Regions from separate parts of the Planomonospora corallina genome, predicted to be linked through region 1. Evidence: riboswitches for the same ligand, from Rfam matches in the RefSeq annotation. Region 1 holds a riboswitch; each other region holds the start of a gene.

Region 1 (4,386 bases):
GGAGTACGGCTTCGTCCCCGACGAGGCGTTCCGGGCCGGGCGGGCACGGGTGCTGCGTTCGCTGCTGGACCTCCCGGTGATCTTCAGGGTCGCCGGCGCCGGCTGGGAGGAGGCCGCCCGGGCGAACCTCGGCGCGGAACTCGACCGACTGTGAGCGACATCCCGCATGAACGAACATCCAGGTCGGGGCATTATGTGATAATTTGGTGGAACATGTTTGATTAAGGAGTGGGGCAATGCTCGCCCAGCAACGGCAGCAGACGATCCTGGAACGGGTGCGCAGCAGCGGCGGCGTCCGGGTGGCCGACCTCGTCCGCGAGTTCGGCGTCTCCGACATGACGATCCGCCGGGACCTGGAGGCCCTGGCCGAGCGCGGCCTGCTGGAGAAGGTCCACGGCGGCGCCACCGCCACCGGCCCCGGCCGGGCCGAGGAGCCCGGGTTCGCCGCCAAGTCGGCGCGCCAGCAAGCGGAGAAGGAGGCCATCGCCCGCCGCGCGGCCGAGCTCGTGCGGCCCGGCACGGCCGTCGCGCTCTCGGCGGGGACCACCACCTGGACGCTGGCCCGCTTCCTCGTCGACGTGCCCGAGCTGACCGTCATCACCAACTCCGTCCGCATCGCCGACGTCTTCCACCGCGCGGACCGGGCGGACCGCACGGTCGTGCTGACCGGCGGCGTGCGCACCCCCTCCGACGCGCTGGTCGGCCCGGTCGCCGTGGCCGCGATCCGCGGGCTCCACGTGGACACCCTCTTCCTCGGCGTGCACGGGATGAGCGCCCGCGCCGGGTTCACCACGCCCAACCTCCTCGAGGCCGAGACCGACCGCGAGCTGGTCGCCTCCGCGCACCGCCTGGTCGTGCCCGCCGACCACACCAAGTGGGGCACGGTGGGCATCAGCACCATCGCCCGCCTGGCGGACGCCCACGTCGTCATCAGCGATCCCGGCCTGCCGCGGGAGGCCAGGGAAGAGATCACAGCGGAGGCGGGCGAGCTGATCATCGCCGAGCCGGAGCAGGAGAGGCAGGCGGCGGACCGATGAAGCGCACACTCACCCATCTGGCGGACGGCCGGGAGCTGTTCTACTACGACAGCCAGGACGGCGCGGACCGCGGCGCCGTCGACGAGCGGGAGCTGCCGCCCCGCCCGACGGCCTCCGAGCTGCGCTACGACCCGCTGACCGAGGAGTGGGTGGCGATCGCCGGACACCGGCAGAGCCGCACCTTCCTGCCGCCCGCCGACGAGTGCCCGCTCTGCCCGTCGGCCCCCGGACGCCGCAGCGAGATCCCCGCCTCCTCCTACGAGGTGGTCGTCTTCGAGAACCGGTTCCCGTCGTTCTCCACCCGGATCGGCGAGCACGCCCCGGCGGGCGGGCTGAGCGAGGTGCGCCCGGGCGCCGGCCGCTGCGAGGTGGTCTGCTTCACCCCCGAGCACGACTCCTCCTTCTCCCGGCTCTCCCCCGGGCAGGTCGAGCTGGTCATGGAGGCCTGGATCGACCGGACGACGGAGCTGTCGGCCGTCCCGGGCGTGGAGCAGGTGTTCTGCTTCGAGAACCGCGGGGCGGAGATCGGCATCACGCTGGCCCACCCGCACGGCCAGATCTACGCCTACCCCTACGTGACCCCCCGCACGAAGCTGACCCTCGCCGCCGCCGGGCGCCACCGGGAGCGGACCGGGCGGAACCTGTTCGCCGACGTCCTGGCCGCCGAGCGGGAGGCCGGGGTGCGGGTGGTCGCGGCCAACGAGCACTGGACGGCGTTCGTCCCGGCCGCCGCCCGCTGGCCGTACGAGGTGCACCTCTACCCCCACCGGCGGGTCCCCGACCTGGCCGGGCTCGAGGCGGCCGAGCGCGCGGCGTTCGGGCCACTCTACACCGAGGTGCTGCGCCGGCTGGACGGGCTGTTCGGCGTGGCGATGCCGTACGTCGCGGCCTGGCACCAGGCGCCGGTCCGCACCGGGCGGGACCTCGCCTACGCCCACCTGGAGCTGTTCTCCATCCGCCGGGCGCCGAACAAGCTCAAGTATCTCGCCGGATCGGAGTCGGCCATGGGGGCGTTCGTCAACGACGTCCTGCCCGAGGAGGCGGCCCGCCGCCTGCGCGCCGTCGTCACGGACTGATCACCGCTTGGTCTCGGCTTGAATTAGCATGACCATCCCATTACCACTACTATCCTCCAGTTAGCCGCTTCAACAGCGGAGATGCCTAATCCCGGGCGCCTCGCCCGGGAGCCGGGGAACCACCGCACCTGGGGTGAACCACCGTGGTGGCGGGCCGCTCCAGCCCGAACCCGTCAGCTAACCCGGCCGGCTGGAGGAGAGGAGAACGCGTGGCGGCCCCGTCCCCCACGGCCCCCACGTTCCGCCGTCGTGTGGCTGCGTCCGTCTGCCTGCTCTCCGCGCTCGGACTCACCCTCACCGCTCCGGGCACGGGCCTCGCGGAACCCAAACCCACCGAGAAGCAGCTCCTCAAGGAGCTGGACGAGCTCAACAAGAAGGTCGACAGGCTCATCGAGACCTACGCCGCCAAACGGGAGTCCGTGCGGAAGGCGGAGAAGGCCGAGAAGGTCGCCGAGGAGAACCTCCGCAAGGCCCAGCGGACCTACGACGAGGCCTGGCGCCAGGTCGACTCGATCGCCCAGATCCGCTACCAGAGCAGCTCGAGCACCCTGCCGTCCCTGCTGTTCGCCGACAGCGGCGGCATGAACGCCGCCGCCGTGATGGAGCACCTCATCGCCCAGCAGAGCGCCTACCTGGAGGGCTTCGCCACCAGCAGGGACCGGCGCAAGCAGGCCGCGGACCGGGCCGAGGAGCTGACCGAGCAGCGGCGCAAGGAGGCCGAGGAGGTCGAGCGGCAGCGCAAGGAGGCCGAGAAGGTCATCCGCGACATCAAGCGGAAACTCGACCAGCTCGTGCCCCTGGGCTCAGGGCGCCGCGCCGGCGGCTGGGCGCCCCAGCTGCCCACCGGGGCCGACAACATCACCGACCGCACCAGGAACATGCGCGACACCATCAGGCGGCGCTTCGACCTGACCCACACGGTCGGCTGCTACCGGAGCCTGAACGACGGCGGCGAACACCCCCTCGGCCGGGCCTGCGACTTCATGATGAGCACCGGCGGCGCCATGCCCACCGCCGCCAACCTCAAGCTCGGCGACGAGATCGCCGCCTGGACGATCAAGCACCGCAACAAGCTCGGCGTCAAGTACGTGATCTGGCGCCAGCGCATCAACCACGGCTCGGGGTGGCGCTTCATGTCCGACCGCGGCGGCAACACCGCCAACCACTACGACCACGTGCACATCTCGATGTACTGAGTCGCGGGACGGGGGAAAACCGTCCAGAAAATCCCCCTTCCCGTCAAGACCGGAATCGGCAACAAGTTGTTCCCGGAAGTCAGCTTGCTGAATCCGCCATTTCTTTCCTCCGGCACGCGCCACGGGCAGAGTTGTCCGTGCGAGAACAGGGACGCGACCGAGGAAGGACCGGGAAATGACGGATGTGAGCACCTCCCCGATCAGGCCGGGCACGGCAGTCGAGGCACTGACCGCGCATACTCACGAAACGGTTTCCTGCGGCATCCGGCCGGGGGGAGGATCCCGTCCGGCGGGCTTGAACCACGCCGGCGGATCCACGCCGTACATCAAACTCGATTCCGATGCCCCGGGGGTGCGCGGGCTGTTCCGCTTCCGCCCTGAGACCGCCCTTCCGCTGAACGCCCTGGTGGAGGTGCTGCTGCGCGGGGAGAGCACGCTGACCGCGGGAGAGCGCGAGCTCATCGCGACGTACGTGTCGGCGCTCAACCAGTGCCGCTTCTGCTTCTCCACCCACGCGGCCCTCGCCGCGGTCCGCCTCCCGGAGGGGATGGAGCTGGTGGAGCAGGTCCGCACCGACCTCGACGGCGCCCCGGTCTCCGGCAAGCTCCGGGCCCTGCTGCGCATCGCGGCCGCCGTCCAGCGCAGCGGACGCGACGTCCTCCCGGAGCACGTCGAGGCGGCCCGCGCGGTGGGCGCCACGGACCTGGAGATCCACGACACCGTGCTGATCGCCGCCGCGTTCTGCATGTTCAACCGCTACGTCGACGGCCTCGGCACGATCGCCTCCGACGATCCCGAGCACTACGCCGCGCGGGCCCGGATGACCGGGGGCTATCTAGCCGTGCTGGCGGCCGAGTCCGGCGGACCGCCCCGCAGGCGGTCCCGGCGGCATGCCCGGGCCCGCCTGCGCGGCCGCTCCCGGCGGCCGGCGCGAGGACGCCCGCGCCGGAAGTGACCTCGGGCGTACGGGCCGGGCAGTCCCGCACGCCCGCTCCGACGGCCGCGCGCTCCCGCCGCCCTGCCGGGGCGTCAGGCGAAGAACTCGTCGACGCCCCGGGGGTCCTGCGGATAGCTCAG
Region 2 (4,386 bases), on a different contig from region 1:
CCTCGAAGCGCAGGACGCCGGGCCGTCCGCCGAGGTCCTGCCAGAGGCGCTGGTAGTGGTGGCGCTCGTTGTGCGTCTGGCGCTCGTCTGCCAGGGCGCGGAGCTTGACGACCACGTCCAGGTCCGGGCGGCGTCCGGCCAGGTCGGCCAGGGCCAGCAGGATGCGCTCGCGCTCCTCGCGCCGCCTGGGCACCTTGGCCTGGGTGGCGAACACCACCCGCTTACGCGGCCCGGCCGCGGTCCCGGCGCCCGGGTCGTCCGCGGCCCCGCCCCCGCCCCTGGCCCCGCCCCTGGCCCCGGCCCCGATCCCGGTTCCGGGGCCGGGGCGCAGGAAGGGCAGCCGGGCCAGGCCCACCTCGCCGCCCCCGCCGAGCCTGCGGCCGATCTCCGTGAACTCCTCGACCTCCCGCCCGCTGTGCAGGACGAACAGGTCGCACCCGCTCCGGAACAGCCACGCCTTCTCGGTCGCGGGAATCGAGATGCCGGGCAGCCCGGAGACGAACACCGGCCGCGGGGACAGGCCCGCGAGCACCTCGGCGGTCAGGATGTCCACCACGGGCCCGGTGCAGGCGACCAGCACGGCGTCCGGCCGGAACCGCTCCGCGGCGCGGCGCAGCGCGCGGGCCGAGAGCACCGGCGGGTCGGCCGCCGCGCCGGACACGGCCGCGCGGATCTGCGCGGGTGACGGGGTGATGGGCGTACGGATCACCGCCAGCTCCGCCGTGCAGCCTCCGGGCAGGCCGCCGAGCAGGCAGGCGGCCCACTTCAGGTAGGAATCCGAGTCGGCCACGGCCAGGACTTTCAACCGCGCACTCCAGTGTCGTGGTGGGCGAACATCGAAAGGTGGGAGCGGAGCGAGGGCGCGGCCCGGGCGGTCCACCACTCGTCGGGGACCTCCACCGTCTCCACGGCCACGCCCCGCGCCGCCAGCAGGACCCGCAGGGAGGTGACCGCGGTGGAGGGCAGGCTGATCACCTTCTGCTCCGCGGCCAGTCCGCGCAGGGTCATCTCGGCGGGTCCGCCGCCCTCGTAGACGGTGACGCCGGGTTGCCGCCTGACCCGGTCGAGGTCGCCGGGGTCCTCCCGGCGGTGCGGGAAGTAGGCGACGGGTCCGGATGAGCCGAGCTCGGCCAGCCAGGTGAGGTAGCGCTCGCGGTGGATCAGCCCGTTGCGGACCAGCGAGGTGCCCAGGACGACGGTGCGCTCGGCGGGGCGGGGTCCGCCCAGCGGCTGGGCGCGCAGCCAGGCGAAGTCGTGGCCGGCCAGTTCCGCGCCGGTGCGCCGTACGGCGTCGGCCAGTTCGGCGGGGACGGGCAGCGCGGTGAAGATCGACAGTCTGCCGGCGTGGGCGGCGGCGCGCAGCCGGAGGGCGGCGGCCGCGCCCAGGGCGGTCCGCGCCGCGGAGCGCAGCGGCCGGCCGGCGGCGCGGGCCCGCAGCAGCGGGACGCCCGGCCGGCCGGTGAGCAGCTCCAGGAGCCTGATCGTGGCCAGCCCGTCGTCGACGATCACGACGCGGCGGGGCAGGGCGGTGAGCCAGGTGAGCTGGACCTTGCCGGAGAAGGCGTCGCCCACCACCCAGGCCGGACCCCGGCCTGGCCGCGGCATGTCCTGTTCCGGCTCGGCCAGCTCCAGCCCGTCCGGCAGGCCGAGGCGGCGCAGCTCGCGGCGGGTCACGGTGAGCGGGCGCAGCCCGGCCCGGGGCACCACCCTGGTCCGGGGGCCCAGCAGCCCGGCGTGGTGCGCTTCCACCACGCCGAGCATCTGCAGCGGGGACTCCACCCAGGCGACGGCCGAACACTGCTCCCGCGCGTGGTCTCGACCGTGCTGCTCCACGCCGGGCGATGACCCGTTCACGACGGCCTCACGGTAACGCGGCGGTCTTACGGCGCCGGGAACCCGAGGTGAACAGCCGGCCACGCCCCCGATCCCCGCCGGAACCGGGCGGCGCCGGAACCGGGCCCCGCTGGAACCGGGCGGCGGCGTGCGGGTCCGTCTCCGTTCGACCGCCCCCGCCCAGCCGTCCCGGGCGCGGTCGTCCCGGGCGCGGTCGTCCCGGACACGGTCGTCCCGGACACGGTCGTCCGGATGCGGACACCTCCCCCTCCCCCGCTACACCGCCTTTTGCCGGATTTTTCCCCATCCGATGCCGAGAGATGAAACCCCGCTCCGATCGTTTGCCCGGCCTTCACCGTGCACCGGCTCAGGCATCCGTGCAGGTGACCGATGGTTCAAGTACGCCGAATCCGCGACCCCGCGGAACCGGGGACCCACTCCCCTGGGGTGAGTCAGCGCCACGTGCGCTGTAGGGCACTTTCCGGCCCGAACCCGTCAGCTAACCCGGTAGGCGGTACGGAAGTCGATCAAGGAGCCGAATCCCCGTATGGGCAAGCACCGCCGCACCTCCCCCTCGAAGATCCGCGTCATCTCCTCCGGGAGGAGCAGGCCCTCCCACACGAAGAGCCGGACCTCCGTCCCGGAGGGCCAGGACTCCCCCGCGAAGAAGCGCCGCCTGACCCACGTCCTCGTCGGCGCCTCGGTCACCCTCGCCGGCGGGGCCGTCGCGAGCCCTCCCGCCCACGCGGACACCGGGCAGGATCTGTCCGCCGCGATCGCCGCGATCGCCTGGAAGGGCGAGCGGCCGGCCTCCCGGGCGGTCTCCGCGGAATCCGCCAGGTCCAGGACGTCCCTGCAGGTCATCGCCGACGGACTGCCGAAGGTCTCGGCCGCCGAGGTGCTCGACATCGCGGAGCGCCAGATCGGCGTGAAGGAGAACGGCGCCGGCGGCGGCACCAAGTTCCACCGGTGGTACATGGACTCCTACCGCGCCGACGAGACCGTCGAGCGCGACGGCGGCAGCATCCGCGGCTACGCCAACGCCCCCTGGTGCGCGATGTTCGTCTCCTGGGTGGGCGAGCAGGCCGGCATCCGGCCCGTCTTCGGCTGGGACGCCTACACCGTCACCTACGCCCAGTGGTTCAAGGCGAACGGGCACTGGGGCAGGACCGCCAAGTCCGGCGCGCTCGTCTTCTTCGACTGGAAGGGCGGCGACAGCCTGTACGGGATCGACCACGTCGGCCTGGTCGAGAAGGACAACGGCGACGGCACGATCACCACGATCGAGGGCAACACCGGCAACGGGAAGGTCGAGCGGCGCGTCCGCCCGAAGTCCCAGGTCGTCGGGTACGGCTACCCGGTCTACCGGGCCTGACCGGCCCGCCCGGACACGAGGGGGCACGGCCCGCACGGGCCCTGCCCCCTCGCCCGTTCCACGGGCCCTGCCCCCTCGCCCGTTCCACGGGCCCTGCCCCCTCGCCCGTTCCACGGGCCCTGCCCGCTTGTCCGCTTCACGGACGGGACGGGCGCACCGCCCGGGCCCGCCTCCGTGATCCTTCCGGAGGTCCACGGCCCCGGATCCGGCCGCATGCCCTCCCCCTGGATCACGGCGTGCTGTGGGAGCGCTCCCGTTATGGGAGCGCTCCCAGCAGCATCTCTGGGGCGTTTGTACACTTAAAGCGCTATACATCCTGCTTCTGAACACGAGTTGTAACGGTTGAGTTTCGGCATATTGACGTTCCCGTTGCCCGTCGGCCACTCTTCGTGGGAGCGCTCCCAAATATGGTGCAGAGCCCACCCGCCTCGGCCCGGTTTGTCGGGGACCGGCCGCGGCGGCACCTCCCATCGATTCGGACGACCACCTGAGAGGGGTCCGGAATGCTGAACACCAAGCGGCAGGGCAAGCTCGCCGCCGTTGCGGTCATGGCGGTCACCGCCCTGACGATCACCTCCTGCGGCTCGGGCGACGAGAAGCCCGCCACCAGCGGCGGCACGTCGGCCGCGGCCGAGCCGGTCACCATCACCGTCCACACCTTCGGCGGCGGCGAGAACTTCGGCTACGACAAGGCCGTCGAGAAGTGGAACGCCGAGCACCCGAACATCCAGATCAAGTACCAGAACCTCACCGACCGCTTCGAGGACGTCTACCTGCCCCAGCTGCTGCAGAAGCTGCAGGCCGGCAGCGGCGCCGGCGACGTCGTCGGCATCGACGAGGGCGCGATGGGCCTGATGGCCCAGCGTCCGCAGTTCTTCGCCGACCTCGGCCAGTACGGGCTGGAGAGCCGCAAGGCCGACTTCCCCGCGGCCAAGTGGGAGAACGGCATCAACAAGGACGGCAAGCTCTTCGCCCTCGGCACCGACATCGGCGGCATGGCGATGTGCTACCGCAAGGACCTGTTCGAGAAGGCCGGCCTGCCGAGCGAGCGCGAGGAGGTCAGCAAGCTCTGGCCCGACTGGAACGCCTTCATGGAGACCGGCAAGAAGTTCCAGGAGAAGGTCAAGGACAGCAAGTTCCTCGACGGCCCGAACACCCTCTACAACGTGGTCCTGTCG
Region 3 (4,386 bases), on a different contig from region 1:
CCGGGGAGCGTCCCCGGCCGCGCTCACGTGTTTCTCCCGGCCGGGGAGCGTCCCGGCGCACGCGGCAGGAGGGCGGGGTCCCGCGGGAAGGCCCTCCGAGAGCCCGCTGTGGCACCCATTGATGCGAGAACATAAAGGCTTTTTCGGCGCATCTCTTACTGTGCGCCGGAGCGGAACTCCAGAATGATATTCGACACGGTGGAGCGGATCTCCGTCCGATAACCGGACAACTATTTCTTCTCGTCACACCAGTCGCATGATCCGATCAAAGTGACGAACATCTCATCATCTCGGTAAATGCTCGCGTCCGAGCGGCGACGGGATGATCGGACCCGTGGTGATCAGCGAGAACTCCCCGCGGAGCCGACGTGGCGCGGACGGGGAAAGGCCACTGCTCGCACGGGCCGCGGTCGACTGGAGCGAATTATTCACTAAACTCCGTGATGTCGTTAGTAGTTCATGTAATGACCGGTATGTCAATGGTGTCCGTCTGCTCTATCGAGAACAGAACTTGACGACCTTTGAAGAGGACGTTTAACGTTCCTGGCGGGCGACATTGGTTCCGATCACACTCACGGCTGGGTGCCGGTGCGGGGGAGGACCTCTAGATGGCATATCCAGAAGTCGTAGTGGATGCCCGTCGCGGCCCTCTGGCCGTGCGCGAGGCCGATCTCAGCGACGAGGACCTCGTCCTCCTGGCGGAGCTCGCCAAGGGGGTCACCGTGGACCGCGTGGGACGCCGCCTCGACATCAGCGGGCGCACCGTCCGGCGCAGGCTGCGTGGCATCTGCGACCGGATCGGCGTGGCCACCGCGATCGAGGCCGTGGCCTGGGCCGCCCGCCGCCGCCTGATCTGACCTCGCCGCCCGGTCCGGTTCCCGGTCCGGGGCCCGTCCCCTCGCGACCCGCCCCGTCCTGAGCGCGGGTCGCGACGAGCTCCGAACAGGAGCCGGTCCGGGATCCGCACGGCGCCGGCTTTCGGTCCGCCCGCACGGAGCCGGAGCTCAGTTCGCGATCCGTACGGCGCCGGAGCTCAGTTCGCGATCCGTACGGCGCCGGCGAACGGCCGGCCCGCGATCGGGGCGATGCGGACGACGTCGCCGGTCCGCGGCGCGTGGACCATCAGGCCGCCGCCGATGTAGATCCCGACGTGGTGCAGGTCGTTGTAGAAGAAGACGAGGTCTCCGGGCCGCATCTCCTCCCTGGAGATGCGCGTGCCCGCCGTCCACTGGTTGCCGGTGTAGTGCGGGAGGCTGATGCCGACCTTCTGGTAGGCCCACATGACCAGGCCCGAGCAGTCGAAGCCGCTGGGGCCCTCGGCTCCCCACACGTAGGGCTTCAGCTGCTGGGTGAGCGCCCAGCGGGCGGCCTGGGCCGCCTTGCCGTCGCCCACGATCGGCATGTCGACCTTCACGGCGCGGCCGCCGCTGTTCGCGCGCTGACGCACCTGCCGGAAGAGATCGCTCTCGACCTGGGCGACCAGCCGTTCGATCTTCGTGCGCTTCGTGCCGAGCTGATCGAGGAGCTTGGTGACCTCGTCGGTCCTGGCCTTGGCGCTGACCTTGGCCCGCTCGGCGGCCTTGACCGCCTGGCCGAGCTGCGCGAGCTGCTCGCTCTGCTGCTGCTGGAGCGCGTAGGCCGTGGCGGCCTGGTCGAGGAAGGCGCTGGGGTCACCGGAGGAGGTGAAGGCGAGGGTGTTGGCCAGGCCGCCGGCCATGTAGTTGCTCTGCGCGAGCAGGGTGGTCTTCTGGCGGAGCTCCTGGAGCCTGGACTCGCTGTTGGCGAGGGTCTTCTTGGCGGCGGCGGCCGTCCGCTGCGCCTGCTTGAGCTTGACCCGCTCACCGTTGTACTGCTCGGCGAGCTGCTCGATCTCCGTGTGCAGTCGGTCGGCCTGCTTGGCGAGCTCCTGGAGGCCGGGCTTCGGCTCGGCGACGGCGGCCGGAGGGCTGCCCAGGGTGAGGGAGGCGAGAGCGGTCGCGAGGGCCGCGATCCGGAGCGAGAGGCGGCGCGGGGCGCGTTCTCGACAGCGGGCGTGCTTGCCCGCGTGCTCTCTCCCGCGGCCGCGCGTGCGCTTCACCAACAAGGCTCCTCTCCTCGCACCGCCTACCGGGTTAGCTGACGGGTTCGGGCCGGAGGCAGCCCTACCGGGCACGCTGGCGGCGCCCTGGATTCACCCCGGGGAACGTTCGGGAGGTGGGTCCCCGGCTCTCCGAGTCGGAGATTCGGCGGGCCGGCTCTCGGGGTGAGCCGACATCGGCCTTGGACACTAGTGCAAAGGAAGGTTCAAGCTCAACCGGAACTGCAAACTCGGTAAGGGTCCGCGAACGACGAAATCACGGGCAGGTCACGATAAATCCTGGTCGGCAGGGTTGTCTCCCTGCGACGGTGCCCGCTCCGGAAGGCGTGTGACGAAGGTCTCCGCAGGTCCACGCCCTGAAGGGGGAGGGCGAGGCGGGCGGCGGAAGGCCGGGGTGAGGCCGGCGAGAGGCGGCGGTGAGCCCATGACGGGGCTTTTACTCTCCGTCATCCGGTGCGCTTGGGGCGCATGTTAAGGATGAGCCGTAATTGTCGGCGCTGAAGGACGTACCCTGATCCGATATGGAGCAGGTTGCGGAGCACTTCCCCCCGAAAGGCGTGCCGGGGGCCGAGACGGTCATGGTCCGCCGGGCGCGCACCCCGGACGTGCGCACCATCCGGCGCCTCGTCGACACCTACGCCGGGGCGGGGCCGCGCCTGCTGGAGAAGGCCACCGTCACGCTGTACGAGGACGTGCAGGAGTTCTGGGTCGCCGAGCGGGCGGGCGAGGTGGTCGGCTGCGGGGCGCTCCACGTGCTCTGGGAGGACCTCGCCGAGATCCGCACGGTCGCCGTCGACCCCTCCTGCCGGGGGCTGGGGATCGGGCACCGGATCGTCTCCGAGCTCATCCGGGCCGCCCGCGACCTGGGCCTGCGCCGTGTCTTCTGCCTGACGTTCGAGGTCGACTTCTTCGCCCGGCACGGGTTCAGGGAGATCCAGGGGACCCCGGTCTCGCCGGAGGTCTACGCGGAACTCCTCGCCTCTTATGACGAGGGGGTCGCGGAGTTCCTCGACCTCGAGCACGTCAAGCCCAACACCCTGGGCAACACCAGGATGTTGCTTCACTTGGGGGAAAATGACCCGGGTGCTGACTCGCGGGAAAGGTGACTGTTGTTACCTATGTCGCTACCTTGTGCAGCAGCAAGCATGCATGTCTGACATACGACGCATGCCCAGTCGAAGTGAGGTGACGCGGTGAGCACCGGACAGCCGCCGTATCCGCAGGATGATCCCGACCGCGATCGCACACCGTCGGGGCAGCCGGAGTACGGACAGCAGCACGGATACGGTCAGCAGGGCGGGGACCCTGACGTGACGATCGTGGGATACCGGGGGGACACCGGCTCCCAGCCCGGCTACGGCCAGCAGCCTCAGCAGGGCTACGGCCAGCAGGGCGCGCAGCCCGGTTACGGCCAGCAGCCGGGGTACGGCCAGCAGCCGGGGTACGGCCAGCAGGGCGCGCAGCCCGGCTACGGTCAGCAGCAGGGCTACGGCCAGCAGCCTCAGCAGGGCTACGGCCAGCAGGGCGCGCAGCCCGGTTACGGCCAGCAGCCGGGGTACGGCCAGCAGCCGGGGTACGGTCAGCAGCAGGGCTACGGCCAGCAGGGCGCGCAGCCCGGCTATGGCCAGCAGCAGGGCTACGGCCAGCAGCCCCAGCAGGGCTACGGCCAGCAGGGCGTCCACCCCGGCTATGGCCAGCAGGGTTACGGCCAGCAGCAGGCCTACGGTCAGCCCGGATACGGCCAGCCTGGGTACGGGCCTCAGGGGGTGACGCCTCCCGGCGTTCCCGGCCCGCTCGCCGAGTGGTGGCAGCGCCTGGTGGCGCGGATCATCGATGGTGTCATCTACTTCGTGGCCAGCCTGCTGATCGCGGCGGTCCTCGGCGCGATCCTCGTCACGCAGGCGAGCATCAACCTTCAAACGGGCGAGCAATCGGACGGGAGCGGTTTCCTCATCGCGGCCCTGCTGACCTCGCTGCTGCTGGCCGCGATGTTCGTCGGCTACGAGTTCCTCATGCTCCGCAAGAGCGGCCAGACGCTGGGCAAGCTGGCGATGGGCATCAAGGTCATTCAGGTCGGGGGCGTCGCCGGATCCCAGGGCCTCCCCACCGACGTGGCCGTTAAGCGCGCCGCGGCTATCTACGGCCCCCTGCTGTTGACGTGGATTCCGGGGATCGGCACGATCCTGACCTACGTCCTCTACCTCTACTGGATCGTGGCCTTCCTCTGGCAGCTCTGGGACAAGCCGTACCAGCAGTCCCTGCCCGACAAGGTCGCCTCGACGGTGGTCATCAAGGTCAAGTAGTCGTTT

What was found. Region 1 has a riboswitch for cyclic di-AMP ahead of ACFOWE_RS30025 (coiled-coil domain-containing protein). Riboswitches for the same ligand answer to the same signal wherever they lie in the genome.
Region 2: another riboswitch for cyclic di-AMP. It lies ahead of ACFOWE_RS29295 (CHAP domain-containing protein); the one in region 1 lies ahead of ACFOWE_RS30025 (coiled-coil domain-containing protein).
Region 3: another riboswitch for cyclic di-AMP. It lies ahead of ACFOWE_RS03210 (C40 family peptidase); the one in region 1 lies ahead of ACFOWE_RS30025 (coiled-coil domain-containing protein).

Annotation. Positions count from the first base shown of each region.
Region 1 covers NZ_JBHSBM010000047.1:122,503-126,888, reverse strand. The annotation lists gene ACFOWE_RS30040 (HD domain-containing protein) at 1-154, shown strand, start outside; gene ACFOWE_RS30035 (DeoR/GlpR family DNA-binding transcription regulator) at 237-1,037, shown strand; gene galT (galactose-1-phosphate uridylyltransferase) at 1,034-2,113, shown strand; cyclic di-AMP (ydaO/yuaA leader) riboswitch at 2,186-2,319, shown strand; gene ACFOWE_RS30025 (coiled-coil domain-containing protein) at 2,365-3,309, shown strand; gene ACFOWE_RS30020 (carboxymuconolactone decarboxylase family protein) at 3,662-4,264, shown strand; gene ACFOWE_RS30015 (nuclear transport factor 2 family protein) at 4,339-4,386, opposite strand, start outside.
Region 2 covers NZ_JBHSBM010000043.1:13,358-17,743, reverse strand. The annotation lists gene ACFOWE_RS29305 (DUF6716 putative glycosyltransferase) at 1-790, opposite strand, end outside; gene ACFOWE_RS29300 (hypothetical protein) at 802-1,854, opposite strand; cyclic di-AMP (ydaO/yuaA leader) riboswitch at 2,226-2,361, shown strand; gene ACFOWE_RS29295 (CHAP domain-containing protein) at 2,381-3,208, shown strand; gene ACFOWE_RS29290 (ABC transporter substrate-binding protein) at 3,712-4,386, shown strand, end outside.
Region 3 covers NZ_JBHSBM010000009.1:65,778-70,163, forward strand. The annotation lists gene ACFOWE_RS03205 (LuxR family transcriptional regulator) at 609-857, shown strand; gene ACFOWE_RS03210 (C40 family peptidase) at 1,034-2,077, opposite strand; cyclic di-AMP (ydaO/yuaA leader) riboswitch at 2,086-2,238, opposite strand; gene ACFOWE_RS03215 (amino-acid N-acetyltransferase) at 2,599-3,183, shown strand; gene ACFOWE_RS03220 (RDD family protein) at 3,388-4,380, shown strand.